DNA from 4 places in the Anoxynatronum sibiricum genome. Region 3 is predicted to be linked to each of the others. Evidence: riboswitches for the same ligand, from Rfam matches in the RefSeq annotation. Region 3 holds a riboswitch; each other region holds the start of a gene.
The links. A riboswitch is a leader RNA that binds a small molecule or an ion and turns the genes downstream of it on or off. The one in region 3 is predicted to bind cyclic di-GMP.
Positions count from the first base shown of each region.

Region 1: another riboswitch for cyclic di-GMP. It lies ahead of AAIG11_RS07585 (zinc-ribbon domain-containing protein); the one in region 3 lies ahead of AAIG11_RS12495 (LPXTG cell wall anchor domain-containing protein).
Region 2: another riboswitch for cyclic di-GMP. It lies ahead of AAIG11_RS11700 (response regulator); the one in region 3 lies ahead of AAIG11_RS12495 (LPXTG cell wall anchor domain-containing protein).
Region 4: another riboswitch for cyclic di-GMP. It lies ahead of AAIG11_RS10195 (response regulator); the one in region 3 lies ahead of AAIG11_RS12495 (LPXTG cell wall anchor domain-containing protein).

Region 1 covers NZ_JBCITM010000006.1:98,207-102,422, forward strand. Annotated here, with positions in the region: gene AAIG11_RS07585 (zinc-ribbon domain-containing protein) at 1-1,615, opposite strand, end outside; cyclic di-GMP riboswitch class I at 1,750-1,833, opposite strand; gene AAIG11_RS07590 (metal-dependent transcriptional regulator) at 2,049-2,732, shown strand; gene AAIG11_RS07595 (metal ABC transporter solute-binding protein, Zn/Mn family) at 2,756-3,685, shown strand; gene AAIG11_RS07600 (metal ABC transporter ATP-binding protein) at 3,697-4,216, shown strand, end outside.
Region 2 covers NZ_JBCITM010000012.1:13,370-17,585, forward strand. Annotated here, with positions in the region: gene AAIG11_RS11690 (TetR/AcrR family transcriptional regulator) at 1-58, shown strand, start outside; gene AAIG11_RS11695 (PAS domain-containing sensor histidine kinase) at 78-1,760, shown strand; cyclic di-GMP riboswitch class II at 1,888-1,971, shown strand; gene AAIG11_RS11700 (response regulator) at 2,031-4,216, shown strand, end outside.
Region 3 covers NZ_JBCITM010000013.1:85,516-89,731, reverse strand. Annotated here, with positions in the region: gene AAIG11_RS12500 (aldehyde dehydrogenase family protein) at 1-1,096, shown strand, start outside; cyclic di-GMP riboswitch class I at 1,473-1,565, shown strand; gene AAIG11_RS12495 (LPXTG cell wall anchor domain-containing protein) at 1,724-3,898, shown strand; gene AAIG11_RS12490 (hypothetical protein) at 3,943-4,080, shown strand; gene AAIG11_RS12485 (class D sortase) at 4,112-4,216, shown strand, end outside.
Region 4 covers NZ_JBCITM010000009.1:85,602-89,817, forward strand. Annotated here, with positions in the region: gene AAIG11_RS10195 (response regulator) at 1-2,420, opposite strand, end outside; cyclic di-GMP riboswitch class II at 2,606-2,691, opposite strand; gene atpC (ATP synthase F1 subunit epsilon) at 2,940-3,350, opposite strand; gene atpD (F0F1 ATP synthase subunit beta) at 3,359-4,216, opposite strand, start outside.

The sequences.
Region 1 (4,216 bases), on a different contig from region 3:
CGCTGATATCCACCACATAGGTCTCATCAATGGTGTACATTAGAAACCAGGTGTTATCCATTTCTGAAATCCCTTCTGCATCAGGTTCACCGTAAATCTCTTTGATTTTTTTGAAAGATGTCCCTACTGGTGCATCAGGAAGATCACTGAACAACACGGCCGACACCTCCTGGTTATGATCCACCACCAGAACGATCTCATCATACTTGAAATATGTTCCGCCATTGTAATAGCCTGTGTCCATGGGAGTTCCCATTTCATAAAGAATGGTGCTTTCATGAAGACCAAAATACTTAAAATAAGGGCGATTTACCTGTGCGATGCGCCGCTCATCAAACTTTTCCACTGCATACCGGCTGACGATTTCACCTTCCAGAGGATCCACCAACAGCTCTGTGGCAACAAACCCGCCGTCTTCCCAAATATAATCCACCTCGATGTTTGCCACAAAATCACTGTTGAATAATCCCCCCACAGCACCTGTTGCATACCTGAGGCCTGACTGATCTGAATGATCCAATGGAAAAGTACTCAGGTACATGCCTCTGAAATAGCCACCATCTTCAACAAATTGACCGTTTCTGTAATAGCCTGCTGCTTCATAGGCCTCTTGATGTTCATCACCTAAACGAATGTCAATGCCTTTCCCTGATTCTCTGCAGGTGATGCTGACAATGTAGTGATCCTTGAACTGAAAGTTGACTGAAATCTGGAGCTCTTCCAGAAGATCCACTTTGACCCCATTTTTCAGTGAATAGGCATAGTGATCCATGAATCCGGCAGTGCCGCCGCTGTGAATGCTGAACATGTAATCTGAAACACCGTCGCCGGTGAGATCAGCTGCGATTAGCTCCATGAAAAATCCCATGTAGTCAATCTCTTCAATGTCCAGCACCTCGCCACTTTCCGGTTGGCGAATCACCATCACAAATCCTTCTGTCACGCTGCCTTCGTTACTGTCGGCGAAAATCATCAAATTTTCCACACTGCCATCACCTGTGACATCTGCCGTTTTCATATCAACTAACACCTTGTTTTCAAAAGCATATGCAAATCCTTCCAGGTGGGGCGACGACATCCCCCGGTTAATGGCATCCCTGGCAACTGTCACAGCTTGCTGAGATTGGTGATTTTCCATGAGCAAGGCAGTCAAAGCCTCAAACTCAATCACTTCACTGAATGTTTCCAGGTCTGTCATCACCAGTTGATACAACAGCTCATTGGCTTCTTCATACTGGCTTTCCTGTTGAAGCTCTCTCACTTTCCCGATTTTTTCCATGACAAGGCTATTCGCTGCTGCAGGCTTATCTACAGGTGTCTTTGTTTCCGCAAGCTCATGATCAGCCCCCGTGGCTACCTGATCAGATGTTGATCGGTCTGAAAAAAACAGGTAATAGGTACCGGCAACCGCCGCCACTAAAAGTACGATGATAAGCACCACTGCTGCAGCTCTTTTTTTGCCATGTGCTTTCACTGTCGATTCCTTCTCAGTGGGGTTTGCTGCCGCACCACAAAATGGACAGAACCGACTGTCCGTTTCAATCTCCTTGCCACAATGACCACAATACACCATGCCATCACTTCCTTTTCCAGTATTATGCGCTTTTTCCTTCACCGATGCCCGTTTTTTGTGAAATAATCACACTCGCCAAACCCGCCCGGCGCGCACAAAAAAGCCTGTTCTCAATCTGAGAACAAGCCAATCCTCAATGATCATCCGTAAACGGTTCATTACCCTACCCTATCGTGTGCGGTAACCGGCTGCCATGACATTACTGTTTTAGGCCCCTGGCTTTGCGTCTCCATCTTTCGGTGGATTTGCTTTTCTCATCATATGAATGTTTCATGTGGGAAAAGCATACCATACTATCACTAAATAATATAGTCCTTGATTTTTTAGTGCTGTGGTACCGGTTTTTTGCTGCATCCAGATAGATTCCCATTCATTTGATATGAAAAGTGTTTAGATCAACTATAGCAGGGTAATTATCAGGTAAGCCTTAACATTTATTGCTGGCTATCCTTGTTTTTAGAGAGGGTGTTTTCTAATGAACCGGGGGGAAGAAGATTACCTGAAGGTGCTTTATGAGCTTCAGACAGCCGATGGAAAACCTGTGAGCAATGCAACACTGGCACTCACCCTGGATCATTCTGTCCAGTCTGTGAACGAAATGATCAAAAAACTGGCAGCAAAAAACTTCGTGGTATACACCCCCTACCTGGGTACCCGGTTGACCCAAAGCGGAACCACCGCAGCCGTTTCGCTGCTGCGAAAGCACCGGCTATGGGAATACTTTCTCCATGAAAAACTCCATTATTCCTGGGAAGAAATTCATGAAGAAGCTGAGCTGCTGGAACACGTCACGTCAACAAGGCTGGAAGAAGCTCTATTTGATTTTTTAGGCAGACCTTCCTACTGTCCCCACGGCAACCCCATTCCCACCTTAGAAGGCCTCATGCCCCAGCTGCCTCTCATCTCATTGATGGAAGCTGAACCAGGAAACAGTTACAGGCTGGTGCGGGTACCAGATGAACAGCAGGTACTGACTTATTTGCTGAACATCGGACTAGCATTGGGAAACAGCATGCAAGTGGTTCGTCAAGACACCGTTAGTGATATTATCACCCTGAAATTAAGGCATGAGCACATCGCCATTGGTTTTAAGGTGGCCCAGTTGCTCTACGTCGAACCTATTCCGAATAAAGTACAATCAACACACCCTGATGAATAAACACCAAGAATGGAGGATCTCACATGAAAAAATGGCAACGTCTTATCATCCTTGTCACCCTGGTGGCCCTGGCATCCGTTGGCTGCACATCGGCCCCCGTATCAGAAGAAAATGGCCAGTATCAAGTGGTGGCTACTACCACCATGCTGGCAGACCTGGCCCGGGTCATCGGCGGCGACCATGTCACTGTCACCGGTCTCATGGGACCGGGCATTGACCCCCACCTTTACAGTGCCAGCGCCGGCGATGTGGAAACCATCAGTTCGGCTGATCTGATTCTTTACAACGGTTTGCAGCTGGAGGCAAAGTTGGGTGAAGTGTTCAGTCAGATGAGAAGTCAGAACAGGAAAGTGGTGGCTGTTGCGGAAGCAATGCCAGAATCACTCTTCCTGGAATCAGAGGAGGAAGACGAAATCTACGACCCCCATATCTGGTTTGATGTACAGCTGTGGAAACTGGCTGCCGAAGCTGTGCGAGACGCCCTGATAGATCTGGACGAAGCCAATGCAGATGCCTACCGGGAAAATTATGAAGCCTATGCCGTTGAGCTGGATGAGCTGCATGCTTACGTGTTGGCAAGAGCAGAAGAGCTTCCCGCAGCCTCTCGCGTACTCATCACCGCCCACGATGCCTTTGCTTATTTTGGTGAAGCCTACGGATTTGAAGTGCTGGGACTGCAGGGCATTTCAACTGTCAGCGAGGCGGGCACTGCCGATATTCGAGAACTGGCCGACTTTATTTATGAAAACCAAATTAAGGCCATTTTCATCGAATCATCTGTTCCCACCCGCAGCATTGAAGCCGTTCAGGAGGCTGTTCGCTCCCGAGGCTTTGAAACCGCCATTGGAGGCGAGCTGTATTCAGACTCCCTGGGTTCAGCGGGAACCGATGCAGCCACTTACATTGGCACAGTAAGGGCTAATATTGACACCATTGTAGATGCATTGAAATAGGAGGTACAGCCATGAACCAGGAACATGCATTGATCATTGAGGACATGACCGTTGCGTATCAGACAACACCCGTTCTTTGGGATATTGATGTGAAGGTACCCCCAGGCGTTCTCATGGCCATCGTGGGTCCCAACGGTGCAGGAAAATCAACACTTATCAAGGCAGTTTTGCAATTGATCAAACCCATTTCAGGCACCGTGACCATCCATGGCAGCTCCTACGAAACTCAGCGAAAAAAAATCGCTTACGTGCCTCAGCGGGGCAGTGTGGACTGGGATTTTCCCACCAGCGTGCTGGATGTGGTGCTGATGGGGCGTTACGGCTTTCTGGGCTGGATCAAACGCCCCACCCATCAAGACCGTCAGCTGGCCATGGAGGCCCTTGAAAAAGTAGGCATGGAAGCCTTTGCCCAACGTCAGATCAGCCAGCTATCAGGCGGACAGCAACAGCGGGTGTTTCTCGCCCGGGCCCTGGTTCAGGATGCGGCCATCTACTTCATGGATGAACCTTTTCAAGGGGTAGATGCCAAAA
Region 2 (4,216 bases), on a different contig from region 3:
TGACTTTGAATCTTTTGCAGAAGACTCATGGCAGTTTTATCAGATGGCAATCCGCTAATGAAGTGGAGGAATGAGAGTTGAAACGATTCAAAGATAGTAGAGAGCAAACCCGCAAACGTCGAAGACGCCGTTATCAGGCGTTACCAGCTGAGAAGCTCATGACAGCGAAGGAAAATGCATTTCATGATGTGATGATGAAGATCCCTGCTTTGGCGGTGCAGGGCTATCGCATGGATGGCACAACTGTTTACTGGAATGAAGCCTCTGAAAAACTATACGGCTATACTCAGAAGGAAGCCCTGGGAAAGAGCCTGTTGAGTTTAATCATTCCACCCGAAATGCACAAACAAGTTAAAGAACACATCCGGGTCATGAGTCGAACCAAAATACCAGTACCGGCGGGAGAGTTAACCCTGAAGCATCGTGAGGGAACACCTGTGGAAGTGTTTTCCAGTCACAGTATCATCACTTTGAAAAATGGAGACACCTATTTGTATTGCTTTGACATTGACCTGTCAGAAAGAAATGCTATCCGGGAAACCATGAGAATGTCAGAAGAGAGGTACCGGTTGATCAATCAAGTATCCGGAACTGGTTCCTGGGAGTACAACGCTGAGACGAGGAAAGACTGGTACAGCCCTATGTATTTCAATATGCTGGGTTATGACGAAACAGAGTTCTTGTCACCAGAAGGTAGTGGCTTTGTGAATGCCTGGCAAATTCTCATTCATCCAGATGAACGGGTGAATGCTCAAGAACATCTTGATCGTTATCTTGCTGGAGGATCAAAAGGACTTTATGAAGCTACTTTTCGGATGAAACGGAAAGATGGCACATGGGCCTGGATCCTCTCCCGAGGAAAGACCCTGCAGGACGAAAATGGCCATCCAACCAGTCTGACGGTGGGAACGCATGTTGACATTACCCACAGTAAACAGATTCAACTTGAACTGGAAATCAAGAATCAGGAACTGACAGAAGCCAAGGCTGCTGCCGAAGTTGCCGATCGGGTCAAATCCCAGTTTTTGGCCAATATGAGCCATGAACTGCGCACCCCCTTAAATGGTCTCATGGGAATGACGCAGTTAATGCAACTGACCGAACTCACCGAAGAACAGGCAGAATACCTGAACTACACCATCCAGTCATGCAAATCCCTTGTGACAGTTGTCGAAGAGATCCTCAACTACACCAGCATGGAAATAATAATGCAAAAACGAAGAGAAGAGTCCTTTCATCTGGAAGATCTTCTAAAAGAAGTGGCAGAACTGCATCAACCCACTGCCATTAACAAAGGACTTGTTTTAAGCACCCATCGGGCACAAAGCCTGCCCAATGAACTGGTGGGGGACCGCTTTAAGCTGAAGCAGATATTGGGTAATCTGGTGGGGAACGCAGTGAAGTTTACAGAATCCGGCACTGTCCAACTGGTTGCAAGTCAAGAGGTCGGCAAAGCTGATCCGGGACGCATTCGAATCACTTTTCGGGTGAAAGACACAGGCATCGGTATTCCAAAAGAAAAACTGGACCACATCTTCCAACAGTTTAGCCAGGCAGATGAATCGGATACCCGAAAATATGGTGGACTGGGCCTGGGTCTGGCAGTGGCAAGGAAACTGGCGGCGATAATCGGATACTCCCTTACTGCAGAAAGCACACCGGGAAAAGGCAGTGTGTTTACCCTCACGGGTGAAATGCGCTGGGTGAGTAAAGCAGAGATGGAGGCCTTGAAATCGTTAAAAAAACACAAAAAGCAATAATGTCAATAAAAACATGTAAATCTTTAAAAGAAGTGATTATGGACCACAGAAATATGGTAATATAGTCATTAAAACAAGCGGAAGCGAAGTGCTCAGAAAGTTTTCTTGAAAGATAAAACGATGCAAATAATTAACGGACACGAAGAATCCAGGGTCTTATTTGGACGCTTTAACCCTGGAGGAGTGAGTAGCGTAACCGGCCGCTTTTTTAGTTTGGCCGGTTTTTGTGTGTGACAAAAGACAGTTCTTCGTATTGAAAGGATGAAAAAAATGGGAAAAGAGACCACGACAACGCTCTACCAAAAAATCCGGAAAATACTGGAATCTCATTTACCCGCCGGGGAACTGACTGTACAGGTTGTGGAGAAGTTGGTGGATGAAGTCAGCACGTATCATCAGGAACTGGAGCATCAAAATCAGCAGCTTGTGAAGCAGGAAGATAGTTTAAGAAAATTAATTGATGAATGCATAGAAGATGCCCATACTTTTCAAAACCTTTTTGAAGAAGCACCTGTTGCCTACATGGTACTGAATGAAACCTTCGAAATCAAACAAATTAACAGCCAAGGCCGCATGCTTGTGGAACTGCCTGATCAACCATTGAAAGGGCAGCAATTTCTGAGGTTGTTGACACAAGAAAGCCAAAATGAGTTGGAGCATTATCTCCGCGAGGTGGAGGATGGCCAAGAGCCCAGTCCCATTTTTGTGAAAATGCAGACGAAAACGGGTCGGCGGTGGATTCGTCTGGAAGCAGTCAAGACGAAAATTCATCATGAAGAACAATGGAGACTTGCCCTATTTGATGATACTGAGGAAGTTGAAAATAAAGAAAAGCTTAAACAAACACTGCATCAATACCAACATCAGATGAAGCTGTTGGCGGCGCTGGTGGAACACAGCGACAGTATCGCAGTTGTCAAAGACCTGAACCTTCGTGTAATGGCAACCAACACCGCATTTGCACAAATAGCCGGATATGAAAAACCGGAAGACTTGTTGGGAAAAACAGATGCAGAAATATTCGGCATTTCTCCAAATATCGAACCTATCCGAAGCTACATGGAAGATGAACAACAGGTACAACAGCTGAATCCGGGAGAGTATTTGATAAAAGAAGAACTGGTTTTCACAAATTCTGGCGAAAAAAAGACGGTGCTTACAAAGAAGTTCCCCATCTATGATGAAACAGGAAAACTACAGGGAACCGGCAATATCTCTCTGGATATCACAGACCGTAAACAACTGGAAGAAGATCTGGCCCAATATACCAGTATCTTGGAACAGAACAATGAAGCACTGAAGCTTGCCGCAAACAAAGCTGAAGCTGCAACCCAGGCCAAAAGCCAGTTTTTGGCCAACATGAGCCATGAAATCCGCACCCCAATGAACGGTATTTTAGGGTTTTTGCAGCTGTTGGAAGAAACACAACTGAGCCGACAGCAAATCCAGTACATCGCCTATATTAAAACATCCACAGAAACCCTTTTGACATTAATCAACGATATTTTAGACTTCAGCAAAATAGAATCCGGAAAAATGGAACTGGAAAACATCCCATTTGACCTCCGATCTGCCGTGGAAGATGCTGTTATGGGCCAAGCTCACCGAGGCCAGAGTAAAGGATTGGAAATGAATCTGCAGCTTCATCCGGGTTTGCCCCATCAGGTCAAAGGTGACCCTACCCGGTTTCGGCAGATCCTCACCAACCTCATCAGTAATGCTGTCAAGTTCACTGAAAAAGGTCATGTCACCATTGCCTGTCATGAAATTGAAAAAGCAGAAAACTACAGCACGGTTGAAATTGCAATCACCGACACTGGGATAGGGATCCCGCAAGAAGCTTTGGAAACCTTGTTCCAAACCTTCACCCAAGTTGACGCTTCCACAACCCGGGAATATGGCGGCAGTGGGCTGGGGCTGGCTATCACGCGGGATCTGGTAAAACTCATGGGCGGAAACATCAGCGTCAACAGCACCCTTGGTCAGGGCAGTACCTTTATCGTTACCCTGCCGCTGCCCATGGACGATACGCCGGTGCAAACCTTGACAGATCACCAGGTTCTAAAAGGAAAACACATCCACATTGTAGACGATGTGGCACTGAACCGGGAAATTTTGCGCAGTTACCTGGAAGAAGCCGGTTGTCAGGTCACAGAAAGCACTCGTGGAGTGGACGTCATCGACCGGTTGATCAAACAGGCTCGGCGGAATGAACCAGTCCACGCTGTTGTCATGGATCAACAGATGCCCGGCATGAGCGGAGATGACTTGGCTGCAGCCTTAAAGGTCATCTCTGATACCAAAGAGATACCCCTTTGCCTGGTCACTTCTGCGGGGCAATATGGAAAAGCTTCACATGCAACAAAGATGGGATTTGATGCATACCTGACAAAACCTATGCGGCGGCGGGACTTACTGGATACCATTGCCAGCCTGGTGATAAAGGACACGCAATT
Region 3 (4,216 bases):
TGCTAAAAGTGTGAAAGGTGAAACATACCATACTGATCCAACGTCATTGTCCATGAGCTTTAGAAAGCCAAGAGGAACCATTGTATGTATTTCTCCATGGAATTTCCCGCTGATTTTGTCTATGTATAAAGTGGCATACGGTCTTGCAACAGGTAATACTGTTGTCTTAAAGCCTGCTAGCGAAACTCCGGTGATAGGTTTGAAAATAGCAGAGGTTTTCGAAAAAGCAGATATTCCTGCAGGTGTACTTAACGTCATTACAGGGCCGGGAAGCGTTTTAGGTGATGCACTTATTGACGATAAGCGTTGTTCCTTTGTTGCCATTACCGGTGAAACCAAAACAGGAAAGCATGTGGCTCAAAGAGCTGCATCCAATTTGAAGGAATACTATCTTGAAATGGGCGGCAAGAACCCGCTTGTTGTTCTTGCTGATGCAGATATTGATTATGCTGTTAAAGTTGCGGCATTCAGTGCCTATCTTCACCAGGGAGAGATCTGTATGTCGGCAGACCGTCTCATTGTGGAGAAGCCTGTTGTGGAAGAGTTTACCAAGAAACTGGTTGAACTGGCTTCTTCATTAACAGTTGGAGACCCAAATGTCCCATCAACATTTATTGGGCCAATCATTAGTGACAAACAAGTAAATATCATTAATGATCAAGTTCAGGATGCTTTGGCAAAAGGAGCAAAACTTCTCACAGGCGGCACATACGAAGGACGACTGTTTAAACCTACGCTTCTTGCAAATATTACAAAGGATATGAAGATATACTATGACGAAACATTTGGTCCTGTTGCTTCAATTATCCCTGTAAATGATGTGCAGGAAGCCTTGGAAGTCGCAAATGATACTCAATATGGGCTTTCCGCAGGCCTGATTACCAATGATTATGAAAAAGCGTTGTTCCTTGCTGAAAACATTGATGCAGGTATGGTTCATGTAAATGGCAGCTCTGTGGACGCAGATGCAGCATGTCCATTTGGTGGAACGAAAGAAAGTGGTCAGGGCAGAGAAGGCGGTGCATACTCGATACAAGAGCTCACAGAAGTAAAGTGGGTTACAATGGCAAAACGCAAAAAACAATATCCTATTTAACTATAACTAAAACATACGCAGATATTCCAGACTGAAGGCAAAGTCATCAAAACCACATAACAGGATGAAAAAAGGGAAATTTCTTTGAGAATCATAAAGGAATTTCTCTTTTTATGTCGTAGGATACAGATAAATCAATGGATAGAAGGTTTAAGGGAGGATATCTGAACAAGCATGAATCACCGCTTAACGCGGCACATTCGCCAGCAATCTGGCAAGTTGAGCAAGAAAAAGATGAACCTCAGGGGTTGCAGACGAAAAAATGACAAACGTCCTAAATGTTGAAAACAGAAGGAAAATTCAGGCATTTTATACAAAACACTGTTTAGATTCATGGGAGAGAGGTATCATTAAATTAAAGATAATGATAATTAATATCAAAACAAGGCAAACCATTCGAAAGGATGGGACGCAAAGTCAAGAGTCTAACACACCGGTATTCAGGTGTCACGATCGTCCGGCTGCCAAGATAATTTTTGGCAGTTTTTTTATTTTCAAAAAAGGCTGATGTCAAGGGGGTCGATATAAAGGTGAAAAATCGAAGAAGTGACTCAGGGGTTCTGGTGACTGAAAACCATTGAGAGAAGAGTGATCACATCTTTGTGACCTGCGAGAGGAGTGAGTCGTATGAGAAGCAGACAAAAAATCAGAAAAAAAGGCATAAGGCAATTATTCGTTTGGATCGTCGTTATACTGGTAGCCTTTTATGGATTTATTCCCAGTATGGGCGTGGGTTTTGTATTTGCTGATTCGGTGCCCGAGGAAGCGGTGGCAGAAGAATCAAATGAAGCAGCTGGCGATGAGAGCAATGCGCAGGACAATGAAGATAATGAAGCATCTGCGGAAGAACCGGACAATTCCGGCGAATCGACAGAAGCAGATGAATCTGATGTCGATGATGACACCATTCAGGAAGAATCATCAGTGGATGAAAAAGAAGCAGTTAATGAAGAACTCGCTGATGAAGGAACTGACAATGATGGTGCAAGCGAAGAAACACATGAAGAAGCAAACGAAGAAGAAACTGCCGATCATGACACTGGGGAAGAATCCACAGATGAAACCACTGGTGATAACGGAGTAGAACAGGAAGAAGAGGAAGAGCTTGAAAATGTCGATGAAGTTCCTGTTCCCTTGGGCGGTGTACAGCAAGTGATCATGGAAGAAGTTCGTGTTGAGCTCCACAGTCCTCACAGAAATGCAGCCAGCACTGAATTTGAGAATGACTCTGATTGTGGTGGGCTGACAGATCCGGTTGTATGGCATTTCGTGGCCAATCAGCTTCAGGGGGATGAAGGACCCCTAATGCTGGAAGCAACTTTTCAGAATGCCGGCACCAAAATGGTTGTTGGACAGTCTGTTGGAAACGGTAAAGTACAACACTTCTTTGTGGGCACACCGGAACACGACGTGCTGGTGGACGCATTTCTGGTAGTCCCAGCAGGCAGCAGTGGTGCCAAACTGGTACTCAGCCATGTTTGCCTTGAAAATGACATTGAACCCGATTGTATCATGGTTCCCCTGGATGCCGTCATCTACATCGATAGCATTCAGCTTAACCAGCCTTACAGCAATCAGTATTTTACAGTGACATGGCTGGACAACAATCGTGTGGAAATCACCGTCAATGAGGGTTACTGCATTGGGTTCCATCTTACCAGTTACCAGTACCCGCCTGGAACCGACGTGCAACACAATGGTGAACCTTATGAAGTGCAAAGCTGGTTCGATGATGATCACCATTTATTTGAAGGACCTGAAACCATTATTTTAGAGGTGGAAACCCCTCGCGACTGCGAACCTGTTCAAATCGATCTTTACACCTATCGACTGGTGGAAGGCGAATGGGAACCGGGTTTGGTGGAAATACCGCCGCATCATGGCGAAGCCTTTGAAAGCACGCAGCGCCTCCACAGTGCACGGGTAGTGTTGCCTGAAACACCCTGCGAAGAGGAACCGCCGACAGTGACTGTTGAAAAGCGAGTGATCGATGAAAATGACAATGTCGTTGAAAGTGATGAACAGGTATTTGAGTTTGAAGTCAGACTGACAGAAATGGATATGGTATCCATTCTTGAAGAAGTGCAAGATGAAGAAGAGTTTCCAAAATCATTTGATGACCTGAGCCAACTCAATGATGTCATGGTGGAAGGATTGGATTTTGGAGCATATATCCTTGAAGAAATAAATGTACCTGATGGTTACCAGCTGGTGGGATACCAGATTGGTGAAAGCATCTGGCTGCTTGGAGAAGATGACGGTGTTGATGAGGGAATCATCTTCTTTATCAATCCAGGGATGGAAAACATGACGATTATTATCATCAATCGATTGATTCCGGAAGACCCGGAAGATCCGGAAGACCCGGAAGATCCGGAAGACCCGGAAGACCCCGTTGATGACCCTGATGACCCGGCAGACCCGGAAGACCCGGAAGACCCGGAAGACCCGGAAGATCCGGAAGACCCGGAAGACCCGGAAGACCCGGAAGACCCGGAAGACCCGGAAGACCCGGAAGACCCGGAAGACCCCGCTGATGACCCTGATGACCCGGCAGATGATCCTGACGAGCCAGTGGTTGTTCTGACAGAAACAGTGACAATTGACGATCCTGCGATTCCTTTGGCAGCCCCGGTAGTTCCCCAGTCCGATCCTGACGAAGTGATTGTACTGGATGAAGTGATTCCCCTTGGAGTCCCGGTGCTTCCACAGACTGGCGAAGGGAATCCAGCCTACTACTATATTGCAGGTATATTGCTGGCGGCAGTAGGTTTTCTTTTCCGAAAAAATGCAGAAGTGTAGCAGCATTGCAGTTTGTATGGAGAAAAGATGTAAATGATATGTGAATGGCCGGAAAAGATAGACAAAAGAGAGAATGGGTATACAATAAAGGAGAGATGCAACTGATCTCTCCTTTTTCGTCGCAAGGTGGAAAAGCTGATTTGGCAGTACTTGAAGAGTCATTAATGCCACGCATAGCGTGAATCGAATGTTTCAAATCGGGGAGGGGTGACCATGCGCAAGTTTTCCACTATTTTGATCGTCGCCGGACTGATGATCGCGCTTTATCCGGCAGTCAATCGTTATATTGAACAGCGGGAAGAAGCCAGACTGATGGCT
Region 4 (4,216 bases), on a different contig from region 3:
AACCCCAAACCCCCATAGACCCGGGTGTGAGATTCATCTACTTGGCTGAACTGTTGAAAGATGTAGTCCATCTTTTCCGATGGAATACCGATACCTGTGTCTTTGACATCAAATCTGACATTGATGCGTTCATAGGGCATCGCATCTTCTGCCGGTCTGACGGATATCTCAACAAGACCGACATCTGTAAATTTAACCGCATTTCCCACTAAATTTCCCAAAATTTGTTTCAGTTTGAAACGGTCACCCACCAATTGTACCGGCAGCTCCTTGGCTACAGTTGCCTTTAAATGCAGCTTCTTGTGTGCAGCAGCCGCTTGGTGAAGGCCAATGACTTCATCGATGAATACTTCCAAGTGGAAGGTTTCTTCTATGATCTTCTGTGTTTTCTTTTCCAAGCTTGTATAATTCAAGATATCCCCCACCACTCGGGCTAATGACCGGGATCCTTCCATGGCAATATGAACAAACTCTTGCTGTTCTTTATTAAGATCAGTGGATCTCAGCAACTGAATCATTCCCATAAGCCCATTAAGAGGTGTTCTTAATTCATGGCTCATATTGGCCAAAAACTGGGTTTTGGCTTTATTGGCAGCTTCTGCTTCTTCCTTTGCCCGGGTTAACTCCAAGGTCGCTTTTCTTTTTTCTGTCACGTCATCTATGATCACAGCAAACCTGTTGGTTTGGGGAGAGTAAGCTTTCACCTGAAAGTATTTATCCAGTTCAACTGAATATGCTTCAAACTCTCGGGATATGCCAGTAAGCGCAACTTCACCGTATTTTTGAATCCAGTAGGCTTCTGTGTCTGGCAGCACTTCCAGCACGGTGCGCCCAATCAGGTTTTCTTGGCGCAGGCCAGTGATCTGCTGATAACTGTCGTTGACACTTAAGAAACGATAATCCACCGGTGTTCCCTGTTCATCGCATATGATTTCATGGAGGGCCAGTCCCAGCTGCATCTGTGAAATCAGCAGGCTGGATTCCCGTTCTTTTTCCACCAGCTGCTGACCGAGAGCCTTATGGGCTAAAGCTTCTCCAATCATTGCAGCCACTACCTCCAACAGCTCCACCATCTCCCGGGAAAGCGATCCGGAACGGGTGTCTGCCAGGTATAACAGTCCCACGATGTCTTCTTTTTCCCGCAAAGGAATCAGCGCCAGGGATGCATACTGTCGATTAAGGCAACTGTTTCGCAACTTGAAAGCCAGGTGTTCAGAGGACTCTTCGTTGAACACAACACCCAGCTCATTGGTCCAAAGGCTCCCCATGGGTGTCGTGTTGGGATGATCTGCCGGCATATTCCCGGACAACACCTGACCACACATACAGGATAAGAAGGGGTGGCCATGTTCATCCCGGAGCACCGCCCCATCCCCATCATGGATCAAGAGGGTATTAAACACATCTTCTTCCAACTTATGCCTGCCGGTTCGAACCATAAAGGGGTAGTCCTCCCCCTTTTTCAAACGAATACCCACTACTTCAAAGCCAGCATATTTCTGGATGGTTTCCGATACATGATGCAGGGTGGTGTCCAGATCCATTTTTTGATTAAAAACTTGGAGTACTTTCCACCCCAGTTCCCTGTAAAGATGAGCCAGGTACTGGCTGGTGATGTCTGTCATGGTGCCCAGGGTTATGTGAGTGGCGTTTCCCTGGCTGTTTCGAAGGGTTTTCCCCCGGGACAGCATCCACACCCAAGTGCCATCTTTTTTTCGGATGCGAAACCTGTTTTCATAGATACCAGGGGAGCCGTCAGCAATGTATTGATTAAATCCTTCCATTTCTCCTTCCCGGTCTTCCGGGTGAATAATTCCGCTGAAAAAAGAAGGGCTGGTGAAACCTTCTCCGTCAGTGTAATCCGCCGGATCGTATCCCAGATAGGTGAAATAGGTGTCGCTGAGGCGTTCCATTTTCTTTCTGTCATCATATTCCCACACACCTGTGTTGGTGGCATCCAGAATTGATTCGTAACGGGACTCCATATGCTTAACCGCATTCTCACGGTTTAAGAAATCCGTCACATCCCGAAAGTACTCCACCACACCGGTAATATGTCCCCCTTTGTCACGCAGTGGAGAAGCAACGACTTGCAATGTTCTATTGTGGTTGTCCTGATCATGGAACAACTCTGTTTTTTTAACCAGTGTGCCGGTTTTGATGGCTTCCAGTGCATGGCAATGATTGCAGGGCTCCTGCCGGCCATAGTGCACCTGGTAGCAGGGTCGCCCGATTTCCTCCCGATTTTTGCTCCACCGACGGGTAGTCTCATTCTGCAGTTGAATGATCAAGTCCAGATCCATCACCCGAATACCGTCCTGGATGGCATCTATCACGGATTGCAACTGCTGTTGGTCTTTTTGATAAGCCCTTCTTGTGATCTGCTTTAATTTTTGTTTGTTTATCTTAAACTTCTTCATAGCGTGCCTCCTGCTTGCTTATCTCCAGCTTGTATATTTCCGTAGCTACTGCCTTTTACTGCCGAAACCAGAAAGTGAAGTGCCTTACACCAAAGATCCTGGCTATGAAGTCTTCGACATTTTGATCATTTCGTCTGCAAAATATCATCACCATGACGCACAGTAATTAAATAAAAACGACCACTAAAAAAAGTGGCCGGTTACGCTACTCACTCCTCCAGGCTCATAAGCGTCCAAATTTAAGCCGGGATTCTTCGTGTCCAATAATAAAAGTATCTGCTTTTGTTGTAAACCGACTTTTTTGATTGATTAACATTTCTCAAATCATTGATATCTTGCTATTATTATACCACTTCATCATTAAAACAAATACTTTAAAATAGTCGATTTTGCTGCAAAATAATAGTGAACCTATGACGTTGTGTGACTATTGACCCCAAAGAAAAAGACCACCGCCGGAAAGCGATGGTCTTAGCTTGCATAATGGGTCTTATCACCTGATGAGTCTTATCACTGGTTCTACTTTTGATGATGTTCGTACTGTTGGATTCTGTTAAGTGCTTTGGTGAGGGCAGCCTTGGCCCGGTCGATGTCCACCTGGTCCGACTTAGCCTTCAACCGTTCCTCTGCCCGTTCCCGGGCTTTTCGGGCGCGCTGGATATCGATTTCTTCAATCCACTCCACCGCTTCTGTGATCACCAGTGCGTGGTCGCCACGAATTTTCAGCACGCCGTCGGCACAGGAGGCTTCTCTCACTTTGCCTTCCTGAACAATTTTGATGCGTCCCACTGCCACCGGCGCCACCATGGGAATGTGCTCATTCATCAGCCCCACGTCACCGGAAGCGGTGCGCACCACTGCCATGTCTACTTCTTCGTCCAGAAACACTCTGTCTGGCGAGACAATTTCAAGATGCAGTTTCGCTGCCACAGGGTCACCTACTTTCCAGCTTTCGCTTTTTCCCGGGCTTCTTCAATGGTGCCCACAAAGAGGAAGGCAGATTCGGGCAGATCATCATGTTGCCCGTCCAGGATTTCCCTGAAGCCCCGAATGGTGTCTTTCAGCGGCACATACTTTCCTTCCATGCCGGTGAACTGCTCTGCCACGTGGAAGGGTTGTGACAGGAATCGCTGCACCTTTCGGGCGCGGGCCACAATAAGCTTATCTTCCTCAGACAACTCGTCCATACCCAGAATGGCAATGATGTCCTGGAGTTCTTTGTAACGCTGCAGCACCGATTCCACGCCGCGGGCCACATCGTAGTGCTCCTGGCCCACAATCACCGGGTCAAGAATCCGGGAGGTGGAATCAAGAGGATCCACTGCTGGGTAAATGCCCAGCTCGGAGATCTGTCGGGAAAGAACAGTGGTGGCATCCAGATGGGCAAAAGTGGTGGCCGGTGCCGGGTCTGTCAGGTCATCCGCCGGTACGTAGACTGCCTGTACCGAGGTGATGGAGCCCTTCTTGGTGGAAGTGATCCGCTCCTGAAGCACGCCCATTTCTGTGGCCAGGGTGGGTTGGTAGCCCACGGCACTGGGCACACGGCCCAACAGTGCCGATACCTCCGAACCTGCCTGGGTGAAACGGAAGATGTTATCGATGAAAAGGAGGACATCCTGCCCCTCTTCATCCCTGAAATACTCGGCCATGGTGAGACCGGTGAGCCCCACCCGCATGCGGGCCCCCGGCGGTTCGTTCATCTGACCATACACCAGGGTGGTTTTGTCGATAACACCAGATTCAATCATTTCGTAGTAGAGGTCGTTGCCTTCACGGGTTCGCTCCCCCACACCGGC